DNA from 2 places in the Pseudomonas sp. NPDC087185 genome. Region 2 is predicted to be linked to the other one. Evidence: riboswitches for the same ligand, from Rfam matches in the RefSeq annotation. Region 2 holds a riboswitch; the other holds the start of a gene.
What was found. A riboswitch is a leader RNA that binds a small molecule or an ion and turns the genes downstream of it on or off. The one in region 2 is predicted to bind thiamine pyrophosphate.

Region 1 (9,144 bases), on a different contig from region 2:
GCCGAACTGTTCGGCGTAGCGTTTGAGCGTTGCGGGGGTGTCGTTGTACGGGTCGATGCTGATGGAATAGAGGAAGATGTCCTTGCCCACGCGGTCGCCGAGGATCTTCTGGACTTGTCGCAGGCGCGCGGTTTCGACCGGGCAGGAGTCGGAACAGCCGGTGAAGATGAAGTTGATCGCGACGACCTTGTCCTTGATCAGGTCGTCGAAGAAGTGGACTTGCTGGCCGTCCTGGGTGAGCAAGCGGGTATTGGGGAAGTAATCGGCGCCCCAAGGGCTGGTGCCTTGGGCCTGGATCGGGATTTGTGCTTGAGCCTGCAGCACTGGCTTGATCGGCCAGTAGTGGGTGCTGGCGGCGAACAGGGAGAGTGCGAGCAGAACACGCCATGAGCCGGTCATGATGCAGTCCTCTTGTGTTATTTCAGGGTCTGTTTAGGCCCTATCGCCGGCAAGCCGGCGATAGGGCTGCAAAGCAGCCCCCGCCTTACCTGATGCTGACCGGGGCGGTCACGCTCTGCCCCAGCGTCGACTTCACGGTTACCGTCGCAGGCGTGGCCGGGCCACTGCCGGTGGTGGTGACCGACAACCGCCAGCGTGCCCCGGTGGTCGCCGCTGTCAGCGTGGCGGTACCCAGGTTCAGCGGCCCGCTGGTGGTTGCGGCAGTCACCGTGATGCTGTTGCCCGTGGCCACCGAGGTGGTACCGGACACGTCCCAGGTGTAGCGGTTGTTGCTGCGCAACTGCACCGATGCACTGCTGACCTGGATCTCGTCCATGGCCACCGCCGGGCCCACTGCAATGCTGACCGTGGCCGGTGCCACTGACTCGGCCCCTTTGGCATCACGCGCCGAGTAATTGAAGCTGGCGGTGAAGGGGGTGGGCACCGTCGCCGGCGGGGTATAGGTGACGACAGTGCCATCGGTGCTCACCGAACCCTTGCCGGAATCCGGTTGGCTCAGGCCTATGACGCTCAGCGGCAGGTTGCCCTCCGGGTCGGTGTCGTTCGCCAGCACATTGAGCACGATCGGTTTGCCGGCCGTGGTGGCTGCACTGTCGTTCACGGCCACTGGTGGCTTGTTGCTGGTGTCGTCGCCACCGCCATGGCCACTGCTGGTGCGGAAGGTCGGCAGGCCGACCGAGGCGACGTACTGCACGCCGTCCCAGCCCGGCAACGGGGTCGGCATCACCTGGAATTGCCCTGGGTGCTCGATGTCCCAGCGCAGCAGCATCGAGGAGTCTTCATGCTGGGTGTTGTGGCAATGCTCCATGTAGGTCCCGGCGAACTCGCGGAAGCGAATCGCCATTTCAACCTCTTCGGAGGAGTCCACCTCGGAGCCGATCCGATACACGTCCTTGCGTGCCCATTTTTCCCACTCAGGCGGCGCCTTGCCATCGCGGCTGAGGATCACACCTTCTTCGAAGTGCACGTGCACCGGGTGGCTCCAGCCGTTGCCGCCGTTCTTGATCTTCCACACTTCCAGGGTGCCGTCGCCGCTGAAGCCGCCGTCGGTGGCTTCGTTCGTCAATTGCGCGGCGGCCGTGATGCGCCGTGGGTCCATGCTGTAGCCGAAGCCGCCGTCGGTCTTGATGGTCCAGGGTGCGGTGTCGGTGCCGTCGGAGCGGCCGAAGATGAACTCGCGGTGGCGGGCGGCATTGATCTTGTCCTTGTCGGCCTGGGCGGTGCGGTCGATGGTCAGCGGGATCATCTTCAGGCCTTCGGCCTTGCCGGGCTTGGCGGGCTCGTAGGCGGTTGGGTCCATGCTCACGTCCTGACCGCTGTAGGGCTGCACCAGCAACTGCATGAACTTGCCCACCACCGGGTCGCCGTTGTCCCATTCCGGCCCTTTGCTGGTCTGCTTGATGACCGCCTTGTATTTCTCCGACAAAACATCGGCCAGCGCGATGGCCTGTTTCGGGCCCTTGCCGGTTTCGTGCTCCATCAGGTTGACGAAGTACAGCTTGTCGCCGGCCTTGATGCCGTTCTTGGCGAAGTTGATGATGATGTCGTAGCGCTCGGCAATGGCCTGCAACGGCAGGATGCCATTATTGTCCTGCAGGTTGCCGTCAGCATTGAGGTCCAGGGTGCCGTCGAATGGCACCGCGTGTTCCATGATGTTGCCGTCGTTGGCAATCATGTGGAACGGCACGCGTGCATAGGACACATTGGAGCCGCTCGGGCCTTTGAATTCACCGCTGCTGCCTGCGATTTCACGCACCACGGCGAACTTGAAGTAGCGCGACACCGAACCATTGAGAATGCGGAAGCGGTAGCTGCGCGCGCGTACCTTGAGCGTGGGCTGGTACTGCCAGTTGACCAGGATCTGATCGCCCAGGAACCCGTCGGTATTGAACGGGTTGAACCACAGCTGGCCGTTCTGATCCCAGGCCTTGTCGGCGATCACCAGGTTAACGTCGTAGTCGCGGTTGCCCCAGGCCATGCCGCTACCGCTTGGGAAGCGCAGGTTGACACCGTCCTGCAGGGCTTCGTTGCCGCGGTCCAGGGCGCTGTAGTAGTTCATCATCACGGCATTGCCTTTGTAGACGTTCTGCGCCGTGAAATCCATCATGTGGTCGTGGAACCAGTGGGTACTCATGGTTTCGCGCCAGTCGCCGCGAATCTTGATGCTGCCGTTCTGGCAGGTCTTCAGGCCAGGGGATGCGTCGTTGACGAACAGGGTTTCGCCCGGCGCGCAGGGGAATGCTGCGCGGGGGTCCTGGGCGCGGGTGTTGATGGTGTCATAGCCGGCCAGCTGGATCGGCCAGCGGTAGTCGTAGTACTGGCCGGGGAAGAAGTAGGCGTTGGCGAAACCATCGCTCTCGGCCGGGGAATGGCCGTTGTGCTCGTGGGTCGAGATGGTGTGCAGGCCGAACCCGGCGTTGGCGGCCGGGTCGATCGGCAACGCGTTGTAGTGGCGCATGAGCACCGGCTGGCCGTAGCGGACCATCAGCAACTTGGTAGGGAAGGTGCCGTCGAACGTCCACAGTGACTTGTGGTTCTGCAGCGGCATGTTCGGGTGAAAGCGCGTGTCGATGCCTTTGGTGGTGCCGAGCGTGGTGGGGATATCCGAGGTCTGGTAGTACAACCCACCTGGCGCGAATTCGCCCACGGCATAGTTGTGCAGCTGCTTGCGGTCACGCAGCCCCTGGTTGATGCGCGCACCCGCCTGTGCGGTCTTGAACGCGGCCTGGGGGTAGAACTCGTTCCAGCGCTGGTGCGACCAGCCTTTTCCTGGCGGCCGGCCTTCCGCCGGCGAGCCGACCGAATTGCGATTGAGGAACATCTCGATCTGCGCCTTCCACGGGTTGCGGTCCAACACGTTGGAATACTGGGTCGGGAACGGGTACAGCCCGGGTTGCTTGAGGAAGGCTTCCAGGGCGTTGCCGTTCGGGCTGCTGCGGGCGACGATGTCAGGGTCCTGTGCCGGTGCCGCACCGAGCGTGGGGACAGGGAACGTCAGGCTGGGCGGCGGCAGGCTCGGGTCGAGTTTCTCCGGGCCGAACTCTTCGAACAGCAGCAGCTGCTGGGTGAAGGGTTGCGCGCCATACAGCGGGCTGGGCTTGCCGTTGGTAGGGTAATTGCGTGAGGTCTGCATGGCCGGTGGCAGCACGTTGTCGACGCGGTTGGTGTCGCGGTCGCCATAGACACCGTCCTTGAGCTCAAGCGAGCCCTGGTTGGCCTCGGGCAGTGTAAGCAGGTTGAGCAGGGCCGGGTTCGGATCTGCCGGTTGGTCGTCAAAGTGGGAAGGGTCCGTTGGCGGCGGCTGGCTGACATCATCCATAGAGCCAGCCACGGCACCGTGCTGCCCAAGGCTGAGGATCATCGCGGTCACAGCGGTCAATCTGAACAGGGGGCGGCAGGGGTGGATCACGGCAGCTTTTTTCATCGCCTTATGCCTCGGTCGCAGCTAAATGGCTTGGGGCCATCAATGGCGTATTGCCTCGTTTTACTGGCCGGAGCAACGGCTGTGCCAAGTAATCTTTTGTTAAACAAAACCTTGTCGGAACTGATGCGACATAAACGTTGTCGCGTCAAAAAATGGGTATAGGTACCCACAAGCGGGTATGGCAAGGCCCAGTTCTGGTGATTTGCCCCGTGACAACCCCGGTGCAGGTGCTGTATACCTGCACCCCACCAAGGGGCGTCCGGCAACGGGCTGAGAGACCGCTGGCACAGCAGCGCGGTGACCCTTCGAACCTGATCCGGATCATGCCGGCGAAGGGATGGGACGAACGACCTGCCTTTTTGCCGGCCTCATTGCGAGGCCGCTCCATGCCGCACCGTAACGGTCTCGCTGTCACCCCATGGAGTGCAGCACCATGACCGAACGCTTCACTGAAACCCTGCGCCGCCAGAGCGAACCGACCTGGTCGGCTGCCGTTGGCCACCGCTTCGTCACTGAGCTGTGCGACGGCAGCGTGGCGGACCCGATCATGGTCCGCTACCTGGTCCAGGACCATCGCTTTCTCGACAGCTTCCTGACCTTGCTGGGCGCCGCCATCGCCACCGCCGATACCTTCGAGGCACGGCTGCGCTTCGGCCGTTTCGCCGGGATGATTTCCAGCGACGAAAACACCTACTTCCTGCGTGCCTTCGAGGCGCTGGATGTAAGCCCTGCGCAGCGCGTCGAAGCGAAGGACACGGTACCCACTGCCGGCTTCAAAGCGATCATGCAGGAAGCCGCCGCCACCCGTTCGTATGCCGCGGCGCTGGCCGTGCTGAACGTGGCCGAGGGCCTGTACCTGGATTGGGCAAGCAAAGCCGCCAAACCCTTGCCCGGCAACTTTGTGCATGCCGAATGGATCACCCTGCACGACAACCCGGCGTTCGCTGAGTTTGTCGCCTTCCTGCAGGCGGAACTCGACCGTGTAGGGCCGCAAGCGGCTGCGCTGAGCCGCGATTTCTATGCGCGCACCGTGGCACTGGAGCTCGCCTTCTTCGACGCCCTCTTTGAGGAGGAGGCCTGAGCATGGATATCTTCGAGCGCCTGAAAGCCGCCACCACACCGCAGTGGGCCAGCTACGTGGACCACGATTTCGTGCGGCAGATGGGTGAGGGCACCTTGAGCGAGGAGGCCTTCCGGACGTACCTGGTGCAGGACTACCTGTTCCTGATCCAGTTCGCCCGCGCCTGGGCACTGGCCGCCTACAAGAGCCGCCTGCCGGCCGACATTCGCGCTGCGCAGGCTGGCCTGGCGGCCATCCTCGATGAAACCGAGCTGCACCTGCGCCTGTGTGCGCGCTGGGGCCTGTCGCAGGCCGATATCGAGGCGGCGCCCGAGCACCAGGCTACGGTGGCCTACACGCGTTATGTGCTTGACTGCGGCGCTGCCGGCGACCTGCTGGAGCTGCACGTGGCGTTGGCGCCGTGCGTGATTGGCTACGCCGAAATTGGCCGCACGCTGGCGCAGCAGATCGGTGACCTGAGCAATCACCCTTACCGGGAGTGGATTGGCGAATATGCCGGCGAAGGTTACCAGGGCGTGGCGGCGGCGGCACGCAAGCACCTCGATGAGCTGGCGGCACGCAGCATGACCGAGCAGCGCTTTGTCGAGCTGGCGGGGATCTTCGGCCAGGCTTCGCGGCTGGAGGCGGATTTCTGGCAGATGGGGTTGGATGGGGTGGCATAACCCACCTTGCTGGTCGCGGCCCCTGTGGAGCGGGTTGATCGGGGCACCGAAACACGGGCGAAGCCCGTGCTATCGACCGCGGTAGAGTTCAATTACTGACCATCAACTCCGGCCCCAGGTAGCCGTTGACCAGCGCGATATCATCATCCCCCAGGCTGCCCACCGAAGACGCCAGGCGCAAGCGTGACATCAGGTAGCGCAACTTGGCCTCGAACAGGTCATGCCGGGCCACGAACAGCAACTCCTCGGCATTGAGCACATCCGAGTTGGTGCTGGTGCCGCCTTCCTTGAAGCCCTTGCGTGTCGACAGCAGCGAGCGTTCGTTGGAGGCCACGGCTTTCTCCAGCGCACGCACCCGCAACGCGCCGCTTTGCACGCCACGGTACTCCCGGGTGGTGCCGGAAATCACTTCCTGGCGCGTAGCGTCGAGTTCATCCAGCGCCTTGGAACTGTTGGCCGAGGCCTGGCGCGTCAGCGCACTGACACCGCCACCGCTGTACAGCGGAATATTCAGCTCCAGGCCAATCGAGCTGTAGTGGTTGCGCTGGTTCAGCTCGGAGATCGACTGGCTTTCGCCGGCGGTGTAACCCGCGACAAAGTCGAGGGTCGGATAATGGCCAGCCCGTGCGCGTTTGACTTCCTCTTCGGCCAGCTCGTAGCTGTGCCGGCGGGCATGGATCAACGGGCTATCGGCCTGGGCCTTGACCAGCCAGTCCTGCAGGTTGCTCGGCAGCAACGGCGGCGTATCGAAGGCAGGCTGCAGAGTGGTCAGCGAGTCAGGCGTTTCGCCGATGTATTCCTCCAGCTTGCGTCGCGTATTAACCAGGTTGTCCTGCGCCTCGATCAGCTCGGCTTCGGCCAGGTCGCGCCGGGCGGCCGATTCGTCGATGTCGGTGATGGTGCCGTCACCCAGCTCCATGCGCCGCCTGGCCGACGCCAGTTGCTCCTCGAATGCACTCAGTTTGGCCTTGGCCAGGGTGATGGTTTCACTGGCCAGGAGCACGTCGAAATAACTGTCGGCCAGGCGCACCGCAGCGTCCTGGCTCTTGGCATCGAACACCGCGACGCTGTAGTCGGCGCGCTGCTGGCCCTGGTGGTACTCGGCCATTTTCTGTTTATTGAACACGGGTTGGCGCAGGCGCACGCTGGCGCCTTTGGAGTCGTAGTCGAGGTCGCGGTCAAGGCCGTTCTGGCGTTGGCTGCCATTGATCTTGTTGTAGTAGGCCGAGCCATTGATCTGCGGCAGCAGGCCCGCCTGGCCGATGGCGCGGTTCTCGGCGCCGGCCTGCTTCTCGTGCACGGCGGCCTGGTAGATAGGCCCCTGGTACTGCAACAGGTCCCAGGCTTGCTTGAGGTCCATGGCGCTGGCCGGTGCGGCCAACCCCAACAGGCAGACGAACAGGCAATGACGGTTCATTTCATTGCTCCTTGAACGCGCTGTCGACGCGTTCGAGCATGGGTTTGAGCAGGTAGCTGAGCAGGTTGCGCTCGCCGGTCTTGATGGTGACCGTAGCCGGCATGCCAGGCCGTATATGGTTGCTGCCAAGCAGTTTCATGCCCGTGGGGGTGACTTCAACCTGGGCCAGGTAGAAGGGTTGTTTGCTTTCCTCATCCATCAGCCGGTCAGCCGAAATGGTCTTGACCCGGCCGGGGATGTTTGGCGTTTGTGCATGGTTGAAGGCCGGGAAGGCGATGTCCACGGCAAGGCCGGGGACCATCTTGTCGATGGCCTGCACCGGTATCATCGCATCGACTTGCAGCGGCTCGTTCAGCGGTACGACCTCCATGATCTTCGCGCCAGGCTGGATGATGCCGCCGACGGTGGCGATGCTCAGCGCCTGGATCATGCCGTCGATCGGTGAGCGGATCACCGTGTGCGTCACTTCGTAATCCAGCGCGCGCAGACGGTCGGCGAGGGTAGTGTTTTCCTTGGCGGTGTCGGTCAGCTGCGACTCGACTTCCTTCAGGTAGTCGTGCTGGCGCTGCAGGATGCGCAGCTTGATTTCCGTCACCTGGCTGCGCACCCGGGCGATGTTGTTGAGGTTTTCGGCCTGGCCGGCGGACAGGTCGGCATTGCTGCGTTCCAGTTCCAGCAGGCGGTTGCGCGGTACATAGCCTTCAGCGGCCAGTGTACGGGTGCCTTTGAGCTCCTGATTGAGAAAGCCGATTTGCGAGGCGCGAGCACCATAGACCTGCTGCAAGCCCTTGAGCTGCACGTTCGAAGCGGTGAGGTTTTCCTCGAGGATGCTGATTTCGCCTGCCAGCCCTGCACGCCGGGTGTCGAGCAACCGCTGTTGCAAGTCCATGGCAGCCACCAGGCGCGGGTCATCGGCGTAGCGCTGGGTCAGTTCGGGGGCGTAGGCCACCGTGTCGCGGCCATCCCGTTCGGCTTCCAGGCGGTTCTGCACGGTCTGGCTGACGATGTACTGGGCGCTCAGCGCACCTTGTTCGGCCAACGCGTGCAAGGCGTCGAGGCGGACCACTTCCTGGCCCTTTTTCACGACATCGCCCTCGCGTACCAGGATCGCCTCCACGGTGCCCCCGGTCAGGTGCTGCACCGCCTTGCGATTGCTGGTGACCTTGACCGTGCCGGTCGCGACCACGCCGGCATCCAGCGGCGCCAGCCAGGACCACAGCAGGAAACCGCCGAACCCGGCAAGCATCAGCCACAGGCCCACCCGCGCCGGTTTGCCGACGTCCAGGTCGATCAGGCTCTTGCCATCGGCGGGGATGATCTCGGTGTGTTGGCTCAGTTGCATGATCGGTCACTCCCGTACTTTCACGGCGGCCAACGGGGCTGCGGCGCCAGCCGGTATCACACTGGCTTTGCGCAACGCGGTGAACACTTCATCGCGGCTGCCAAGCATCTGCACGCCGCCGTCTCGCAGCATCAGCACCTTGTCGACAGCGCCCAGCACATTGGGCCGGTGGGAGATCAAAATGACCGTGGCGCCGCGGGCTTTGAGATCGGCCAGGGCATCGACCAGGGCCTTTTCGCCAACGTCGTCCAGGCTGGCGTTTGGCTCGTCCAATACCACCAGGCTGGGCTCGCCATACAGCGCACGGGCCAACGCAATGCGTTGCTTCTGGCCACCGGACAGCGGGCTGCCATCGGTGCCCAGGCGGGTGTCGTAGCCTTGGGCCAGGCGCAGGATCATCTCGTGTACGCCGGTGATTTTGGCGGCGCGGATCACCGCGTCACTGTCCACTTCGCCAAAGCGGGCGATGTTGTCGGCGATGGTGCCTTCGAACAGCTCCACGTCCTGTGGCAGGTAGCCGAGCCAGGGGCCGAGTTCGGCCTTGTTCCAGCTGAAGATGTCGGCGCCGTCCAGGCGCACCTTGCCGGCCTGCGTCGGCCAGACGCCCACCAGCAGGCGGGCGAGTGTGGACTTGCCCGAGGCGGACGGGCCGATGATGCCGAGGCTTTCGCCCGGGGCCAGGTTGAAACTCACCCCGCGCACGATCGTGTTGTTGGCACCCGGAGCGCCGGCGAATATGTTCTCCACGGCCAGCATGCC
Region 2 (9,144 bases):
TCTCGGTGGGTGAAAGCATCGCTGCGGCACCCATGGTGCGCGCACTGCTCAAGGCCTACCCGAACCTGCCGATCACGCTCACCTGCATGACCCCGACCGGCTCCGAACGGATTCGCGCGATGTTCGCCGATGAACCGCGCATCCAGCATTGCTACCTGCCCTATGACCTGCCGTGGGCGGCGGGGCGCTTTCTCGACCATGTGAAGCCAACGCTGGGCATCATCATGGAAACCGAACTCTGGCCCAATCACATCCACCAGTGCGCCAGGCGCGGTATCCCGGTGGCCCTGGCCAACGCCCGCTTGTCCGAGCGCTCGGCCCGTGGTTATGCGCGTTTCGCCAACCTGACCCGGCCGATGCTCGCGGAGATGAGCCTGATTGCGGTACAGACCGAGACCGAGGCGCAGCGCTTTCGCGATCTCGGCGCGCGCCCTGAATGCGTGCAGGTGACCGGCTCGATCAAGTTCGACCTGAAGGTCGACGAGCAGTTGTTGCCACGCGCCCATGCGTTGCGCGATCAGTGGGGCGCACGCCAGCGCCCGGTGTGGATCGCCGCCAGTACCCATGAGGGTGAGGACGCACTGGTCCTTCAGGCGCATCGCAAGCTGTTGCAGGTGCACGGCGATGCGTTGCTGATCCTGGTGCCGCGCCACCCCGAACGGTTCGACGCGGTACATGCCTTGTGCGCCGAACAGTTCGCCACCGTGCGCCGCTCTGCCGGTACTGCAGTCGACTCCGATACCCGCGTACTGCTCGGCGATACCATGGGCGAGTTGCTGTTCCTCTTCGCCCTGGCCGACATCGCCTTCGTTGGCGGCAGCCTGGTCGCTACCGGCGGGCACAACCCGCTGGAGCCGGCGGCACTGGCGTTGCCGGTGATCATGGGGCCACACGTGTTCAACTTCCTTGAGATCAGCGCAATGCTGCGTGTGGCAGGGGCGTTGCAGCAGGTGGACGATGCCGACGGTTTGGCTGAGGCGGTGCGCAGGCTGGTGGAATTACCGCAGGATGCGCAGCGCATGGGCGAGGCGGGCAGGGCGGTGATGCGGGCTAATCAGGGGGCTTTGCAGCGGTTGCTGGAGGGGCTTGCTGCACTGATCCGCTGAAGGTAGCGGTGGCTTCTTCGCGGGCAAGCCCGTTCCCACAGGGCGGGTGCATGCCTTCAGACCCTGTGGGAGCGCCCTTGCCCGCGATTGGACGACGCCTATCTCAAGGCCTGCGCTCGAAGTTTTTCGCCGCCGCCGCCGCCAGGTCTGGTGGCAGGAAGTCCTTGTCCGGGTTGTAGTCCGGTTTCAGGTAGCGCTTGAGGTCGGTGAGGTCCTGCGGGCTCAAGGTCCCGGCGGCCTGCTTCAGGCTCAGGTTGTCGAGAATGTAGTCATAGCGGCTGTTGTTGTAGTCGCGCACCGAGGTGTACAGCTGGCGCTGGGCATCGAGCACGTCGACGATGTTGCGGGTGCCAACCTGGTAGCCGATTTCGGTGGCTTCCAGCGCGCTCTGGTTGGAAATGATCGACTGCTTGCGGGCCTGCACCTGTTCCACGTCGGTGTTCACCGCGCGGTGCAGGTTGCGCGTGTTCTCTACTACCTGGCGGCGCAGGCTCTCGCGTTGCTGCTCGCTCTGACTCAGGCGCTGGTACGCCTCGCGCACCTGCGAGCTGGTCAGGCCGCCGCTGTAGATCGGGATGTTCAGCTGCAGGCCGATGCTGGTCTGCTCCACATCACCGCTGTAGCGCACGCCCAGTTGCGAGGGGTTGGTGAAGCCGAGGTTGTCGTTGTCGCCTTTCTGGTACTTGGCCACCGCATCCAGGGTCGGGGCATGGCCGGCCTTGCGCTGGCGCAGGGTTTCTTCGGCGGCATTGACGGCGTAGTTGGTCGCCAGCAGGTTGAGGTTCTGCCGCCCGGCAGTCTCGACCCAGGCTTTGGCATCGTTGGGCGTGGGCACCTGGATCGGCAGGGTGTGGACCACGCCCTGGATCGACGAGTACTCACGGTTGGTCAGCGTCACCAAGGCCTCGAAGGCATCCTGTACCTGACGCTCGGCGATGATCCGGTTGGCCCGGGCCGTGTCGTAGCTGGCCTGGGACTGCAGCACGTCGGTCTTGTCGGACAGGCCCACGTCGAAACGCTCGTTGGACTGGTCGAGCTGGCGCTTGAAGGCGGCTTCCTCGGCCTTGGTCGCGGCCAGGTTGTCTTGGGCGCGGAGCACGGCGAAATAATTTTGCGCGGTCTGCAGGATCAGGTTCTGCTCGGTGGCGGACAACTCCAGCGCCGCCTGCTCGTTGACCGCCTCGGCCGCCTGCAACTGGAACCAGCGGTCGGCACGAAACACCGGCTGCGCCAGGGTCGCGCTCCAGGAGTTGCCACTGCGGTTGGAGGTGGTCGACGGCTCGTCGAGCTTGGTGCGGGTGTTCAGCATCTCGGCACCCGCCGACAGGTTTGGCAGCAGGCCGGCGCGGGCCTGGGGCACCACTTCGCGGCGGGCGCCATAGTCGGCGCGGGCGGCGGCAAGATCGGCGTTATTGTCGACCGCTTCCTGATAGACGCTGACCAGGTCGGTCTTTACCGTCGTGGGCACATCCGCTGCCCAGACCACTCCGTTGGACGCACAAGACACGGCTATCGCCAGTGAGAGTTTGCGCAGCATAGAGGCAATCCTTGTACGAAATTTAATTACTGAACTGTTGAGTATCGAATGACGGGCCAGTGTAAAGGCGCGCGCAGCCGGCAACAATCGCCGAATGCACCTTTCATCATCGTTACGATTTACCCGCTTGGCTTTGCCGACCACTCCAGTCTAGACTGCGCATGTTCTTGTCGGGGTGCCTTGAAGCAAAGGCTGAGATCGCAAAGTTGCGGATCCCGTTGAACCTGATCAGGTTAGCGCCTGCGTAGGGAACAAGATTGCTCGCCTTCCCGGGGAGCCTCTTGTGCCAGGTCCGGGATTGTCACAGCTGCACGCAGCTCACGGCACCCCCATGTATCCGGCACTGCACACCCGTCAAGGGGTGCGTCCGCGTCTTTCAGGTTCTCCCCGACATTCCACCGCTAGGAAGCTGTCTGGAGAGCCTGTGATGAGCAAACAAGAAAAAACGATCAACCTCAGCGAGTCGGCGCAAGTCGATCAGCAGTCCGTGCAACCGTTCCCGCGTTCGCGCAAGGTGTATGTCGAAGGCTCGCGCCCGGACATCCGCGTGCCGATGCGCGAAATCAGCCTGCACGACACCCCCACCGACTTCGGCGGCGAAACCAACGCCCCGGTGCTGGTGTATGACACATCCGGCCCATACACCGACCCCAACGTCATCATCGACGTGCGCAAAGGCCTGGCCGATGTACGCTCGGCCTGGATCGACGCGCGTGGCGACACCGAGCGCCTGGGTGGCCTGAGCTCGAACTTCGGCCAGCAGCGCCTTAACGATACCGAGCTTGCCAAGCTGCGCTTCAACCACGTGCGCAACCCGCGCCGCGCCAAGGCGGGTGCCAACGTCTCGCAGATGCACTACGCCCGCCAGGGCATCATCACCGCTGAGATGGAATACGTCGCCATCCGCGAGAACATGAAGCTGCAGGAAGCCCGCGCCGCCGGCCTGCTCAAGCAGCAGCACGCCGGCCACAGCTTCGGTGCCAACATCCCGAAAGTGATCACGCCTGAGTTCGTGCGTGAGGAAATCGCCCGCGGCCGCGCGATCATCCCGGCCAACATCAACCACACGGAACTGGAGCCGATGATCATCGGCCGCAACTTCCTGGTGAAGATCAACGGCAACATCGGCAACAGCGCCCTGGGCTCCTCGATCGAGGAAGAAGTGGCCAAGCTGACCTGGGGCATTCGCTGGGGCTCGGACACGGTCATGGACCTGTCCACCGGCAAGCACATCCACGAAACCCGCGAGTGGATCATCCGCAACTCGCCGGTGCCGATCGGTACCGTACCGATCTATCAGGCCCTGGAGAAAGTCAACGGCGTGGCCGAGGACCTGACCTGGGAGCTGTTCCGCGACACCCTGATCGAACAGGCCGAGCAGGGCGTGGACTACTTCACCATCCATGCCGGCGTGCTGTTGCGTTACGTGCCGCTGACCGCCAAGCGGGTTACCGGCATCGTCAGCCGCGGCGGTTCGATCATGGCCAAGTGGTGCCTGGCGCATCACCAGGAGAACTTCCTGTACACGCATTTCGACGAGATCTGCGAAATCATGAAGGCCTACGACGTCAGCTTCTCGCTGGGCGATGGCCTGCGCCCGGGCTCGATCGCCGACGCCAACGATGCCGCGCAGTTCGGTGAGCTGGAAACCCTCGGCGAGCTGACCAAGATCGCCTGGAAGCACGATGTGCAGTGCATGATCGAAGGCCCGGGCCACGTGCCGATGCAGCTGATCAAGGAGAACATGGACAAGCAGCTGGAATGCTGCGACGAGGCGCCGTTCTACACCCTCGGCCCGCTGACCACCGACATCGCCCCCGGCTACGACCACATCACCTCGGGCATCGGTGCGGCGATGATCGGCTGGTTTGGCTGCGCCATGCTCTGCTATGTCACGCCCAAGGAACACCTGGGCCTGCCGAACAAGGATGACGTCAAGACCGGCATCATCACCTACAAGATCGCCGCCCATGCCGCCGACCTTGCCAAGGGCCACCCGGGCGCGCAGATTCGCGACAACGCCTTGTCCAAGGCGCGTTTCGAGTTCCGCTGGGAAGACCAGTTCAACCTCGGCCTGGACCCGGACACCGCGCGTGCTTACCACGACGAGACCCTGCCGAAGGAATCGGCCAAGGTCGCGCACTTCTGCTCGATGTGCGGGCCGAAGTTCTGCTCGATGAAGATCACCCAGGAAGTGCGTGAATACGCCGCCAACCTGCGCATCGATGCGGTGGATGTGTCGGTCGAGGAAGGCATGCGCGAGCAGGCCGAGCGGTTCCGCCAGGAAGGCAGCCAGCTGTATCACAAGGTGTAAGGCTCCAGGTGCAGCGGCGGTCCGTCGCTGCTTTTACATCGGGGCCGCACAGCGGCCGAACTGGCCCGATTTACGGGTTTGGCTCACTTCAATTCTTTCGGCGATACAACAATGACAACCCCCAGCCATTTCTCCCCCGACCACCCGGTCCCCACCCACCAGCGCCCGTTCGGCGGTCGCGACCTGTTCTCGCTGTGGTTCTCGCTCGGCATCGGCCTGATGGTTCTGCAGGTGGGCGCCATGCTCGCCCCAGGCCTGGGCCTGGCCGGCGCCGTGCTCGCTATCGCCCTGGGCACCGGCGTGGGTGTGCTGCTGCTGGGTGCTGCTGGCGTGATCGGCAGCGACACCGGCCTGTCCGCCATGGCCACCCTGCGCCTGAGCCTGGGCAGCCACGGCGCCCGCTTGCCGGCGCTGCTCAACCTGTTGCAACTGGTCGGCTGGGGGGCGTTCGAGATCATCGTCATGCGTGACGCCGCCAGCCTGCTGGGCGCGCGGACCTTCGGTGAAGGCAGCCTGTGGAATAGCCCGATGTTCTGGACCCTGTGCTTTGGTGGCCTGGCCACCTTGCTGGCGGTCAGCGGGCCGCTGGCGTTCGTGCGCAAGGTGCTGCGCAAGTGGGGCATCTGGGTGCTGCTGGGCGCTTGCCTGTGGCTGACCTGGAACCTGTTTGCCAAGGCCGACCTGGGCGAGTTGTGGCGCCGCGCGGGTGACGGCTCGATGTCGCTGGCCGTCGGTTTCGACATCGTGATTGCCATGCCGCTGTCCTGGTTGCCGCTGATCGCCGACTACTCGCGCTTCGCCCGCAACGGCAAGCATGTGTTCGCGGGCACGGTGCTGGGGTATTTCATCGGCAATACTTGGCTGATGAGCCTGGGTGTGGCGTACACCCTGGCCTTTGCCCCGAGCGGTGAGGCCAACGCGCTGCTGCTGGCCCTGGCCGGCGCCGGTATGGGCATTCCGTTGCTGCTGATCTTGCTGGACGAGTCGGAAAAGGCCTTCGCCGATATCCACTCCGCTGCGGTATCGACCGGCCTGCTGGTGCGCCTTAAAGTCGAGCACCTGGCCTTGGCCATCGGCGTGCTGTGCACCCTGATCGCCTTGCTGGCCCCATTGGCCCAGTACGAAAACTTCCTGTTGCTGATCGGATCGGTGTTTGCGCCGCTGTTCGGCGTGGTGCTGATGGACCACTATGTGATCCGCCGCCGTCGCCTGCCCGCGCAGGTCGATGGCTTGCATTGGCAGGCCCTGCTGGCCTGGGCGGTGGGCGCGGCGGCTTATCACGTCATTGCCGCGCAAGCGCCAGAGCTGGGCGCGACCCTGCCAGCACTGCTGCTGGCAGGTGGGCTGCACCTGCTACTGAGCTTCAGCCGCGGCCGGGAAACAGCTCGGGCTTGAGTACGCCGTTCAGGCGCGGGTAGGGGAGCTTCAGTTCCACGTGGCCCATGGAGTAGGGCGCGATGGAATAAACCTCGTACTTGACCACCACCGCGCCGTACGTCAGGGCGATGTGCGGCGACTTCTTGAACGGCCAGGTCTTGACGAACTCGGCGTCCTTGTCCATGCCCACGCTGATCAACCAGGCGCGGTGCGATTCCTCGACCGTTTTCCAGAACGTTTCTTCCTGCCCCGGCACCAGCATGTCCTGCAGGGTCAGCACCTTGTCCAGCTTGCGCGAGTAGTTGATGAAGCCGCGGCCGGGCATGCCGTGGGCGCCGCCGCTGTCGAGGTAGCTGGACAATTCGATGATCACCAGCCCGTCATGCTGCTCGCGTACCTTGGCTTGCAGGTAGCTGCTGTTGCGTTTGTCGGCGTTGGCCAGGTATTGCTGCTCGTACGCCTGCAACGTGCTGGGCGCGGTGCCATGCTGGTTGTCTTCGGTCAGCTGCAACAAGCGTTTTTCGACGATGGCGTCGAGCTTGGGCAGGGTCGGGAAGTGGATGGTGTCGATGTTCACCAGTGGGCAGTCACTGGCGCTGCAGCCGGGCTTCACGTGTTCCCAGGCGTCGCGTTTGACCTCCAGCGGGGCCCGGTAATTGGGCGTGAACAGGCTCTGGCAGGCACCGAGGGCCAAGGCCAGCACAGCCACGGAAGTCAGTTTGACAAGTGTCATGATGATCCTTGCAGTACAGGTAAAGTCGCCCTTTGACCGCCTGCGCGGCCTTCAGTTCGCCACTAAGCTAACAGACAGAAGAGCCGCTGTCCCGACTGCGCGAACGGTTACCGGAAAGGGGTGAAACGGGCAGGCGTGCAGAGTAGGATGGCGCGAAGCAGTATTCGAGGTAATGAGGATTTCCATGTCAGACGCGTTGAATTCAATGCCCAAGGGCTTCGACATCATCGAGCGGGCCAATTGCTTCCAGGGCTTTTACAAGCTCGACAAGCTGCGCCTGCGCCATGAGCTGTTTGCCGGGGGCATGGGCCGCGAGATCAGCCGCGAACTGTTCGTGCGCCACGATGCCGTGTGCGTGCTGCCTTACGACCCACAGCGCGATGAAGTGGTGCTGATCGAGCAGTTTCGCGTGGGCGCGCTGGGCAAGACCGACAATCCCTGGTTGATCGAGATGGTCGCCGGCCTGATCGACAAGGACGAACAACCGGAAGAAGTCGCCCACCGCGAAGCCGAAGAAGAAGCCGGCCTGACCTTCAGCGCCCTGTGGCCGATGACTCGCTACTTCCCATCGCCGGGCGGCAGCGACGAATACGTGCACCTGTTCCTGGGCCACTGCAGCAGCGCAGGCGCTGGCGGCCTGCATGGCCTGGAAGAAGAGGGCGAAGACATCCGCGTGCGCGTCTGGGCGTTTGAAGATGCACTGCAGGCCGTGCGTGACGGGCGCATCTGCAACGCGGCGACTATCATCGGCCTGCAATGGTTGGCGCTTAACCGTGACGAAGTACGAGGTATGTGGAAGTGAACTTGCTGCGTGAGCGTTATCGGGTCGATCTGGCCGGGCTGCAGGCAGCCTGTGAAGCCAACTACGCCCGGCTCATGCGCCTGCTTCCCGACATGCGCACCACACAGAGTTCGCGCCGCATCGGCATGACCCAGGGTGACCAGATGCTCGGCGTGCTGGTGCTCGACGTGCTGCTGGCGTGCCCGTATACCACCACCTTGCGGGTGCGCCAGGAGCACAGCCTGCCGTGGCTGCCGGTGCCGCACCTGGAGGTGCAGGTGTACCACGATGCACGCATGGCCGAAGTGGTCAGCGCCGAACATACCCGGCGCCTGCGCAGCATTTACCCGTATCCGAACCAGGCCATGCACCAGCCGGATGAGAAGGCGCAGCTCAATCTGTTCCTTGGCGAATGGCTCAGCCACTGCCTGGCCTGCGGTCACGAACTGGCAAGTGTGCGCTGAAATGTGATGGCGGTCGGGTTCGGGTGTTTGCTTGCTATCATTCCGCCGCCATAATTCCCGCTGAATCCGCACGAGGAGACGGCCGGTGCCGCACCCAGACCCATCCGATGCACCCATTCATGTGGTGCAACTGACCGACGCCCACCTGTTCGCCGACCCAGCAGGCACGCTGCTCGGCCTGTGCACCCGTGACAGCCTGCGTCATGTGATTGCCCAGGTGCGGCGCGAACAGCCGCGTATCGACTTGCTGTTGTGTACCGGTGACCTGTCACAGGATGGCAGTGTCGCGTCGTACCAGGCGTTCCGTGAGCTGACCGGCGCCTTCTGCGTGCCGACCCGCTGGTTGCCGGGCAACCATGATGAAGCCAGGGTCATGGCCGAGGTGGCGCCAGAGCTGGTGCAAGCGGTTACCGACATGGGCGCCTGGCGCGTGGTGATGCTCAACTCGGCGGTGCTGGGCGCGACTCATGGCCTGCTTGAGGCGGATCAGCTGGCGTTGCTGGATGAGGCCCTCGCGTCGGCTGGCGAGCGCCATTGCCTGGTGTGCTGCCACCATCAACCGGTGGATATCGGCTGTGCCTGGATCGCCCCGATTGGTCTGCGCAATGCCGACGCGTTGCTGCGCCGGCTTGAAGGTTATCCACAGGTGAAGGCGTTGCTCTGGGGGCATATCCATCAGGAATGGGATGAGCGGCGCGGTGGTTTGCGCCTGCTGGCCACGCCGTCGACCTGCATCCAGTTCGCCGCGCGTAGCGACGACTTCAAGGTGAGCGAGGAGCAGCCGGGGTACCGCTGGTTGCGCCTGCATGCCGACGGGCGGGTGGACACTGGC

Region 1: linked by a shared signal. The riboswitch ahead of ACIPIJ_RS10435 (TenA family protein) and the one ahead of thiC (phosphomethylpyrimidine synthase ThiC) in region 2 are both predicted to bind thiamine pyrophosphate.

The regions. Positions count from the first base shown of each region.
Region 1 covers NZ_JBIUZK010000003.1:42,021-51,164, forward strand. The annotation lists gene ACIPIJ_RS10425 (SCO family protein) at 1-399, opposite strand, end outside; gene ACIPIJ_RS10430 (Ig-like domain-containing protein) at 485-3,883, opposite strand; TPP riboswitch at 4,125-4,238, shown strand; gene ACIPIJ_RS10435 (TenA family protein) at 4,317-4,964, shown strand; gene tenA (thiaminase II) at 4,961-5,626, shown strand; gene ACIPIJ_RS10445 (TolC family outer membrane protein) at 5,715-7,043, opposite strand; gene ACIPIJ_RS10450 (HlyD family type I secretion periplasmic adaptor subunit) at 7,045-8,385, opposite strand; gene ACIPIJ_RS10455 (type I secretion system permease/ATPase) at 8,392-9,144, opposite strand, start outside.
Region 2 covers NZ_JBIUZK010000005.1:410,360-419,503, forward strand. The annotation lists gene waaA (lipid IV(A) 3-deoxy-D-manno-octulosonic acid transferase) at 1-1,106, shown strand, start outside; gene ACIPIJ_RS19460 (TolC family outer membrane protein) at 1,210-2,643, opposite strand; TPP riboswitch at 2,805-2,911, shown strand; gene thiC (phosphomethylpyrimidine synthase ThiC) at 3,071-4,957, shown strand; gene cytX (putative hydroxymethylpyrimidine transporter CytX) at 5,069-6,352, shown strand; gene ACIPIJ_RS19475 (RsiV family protein) at 6,321-7,067, opposite strand; gene ACIPIJ_RS19480 (NUDIX domain-containing protein) at 7,252-7,869, shown strand; gene ACIPIJ_RS19485 (DUF1249 domain-containing protein) at 7,860-8,312, shown strand; gene cpdA (3',5'-cyclic-AMP phosphodiesterase) at 8,398-9,144, shown strand, end outside.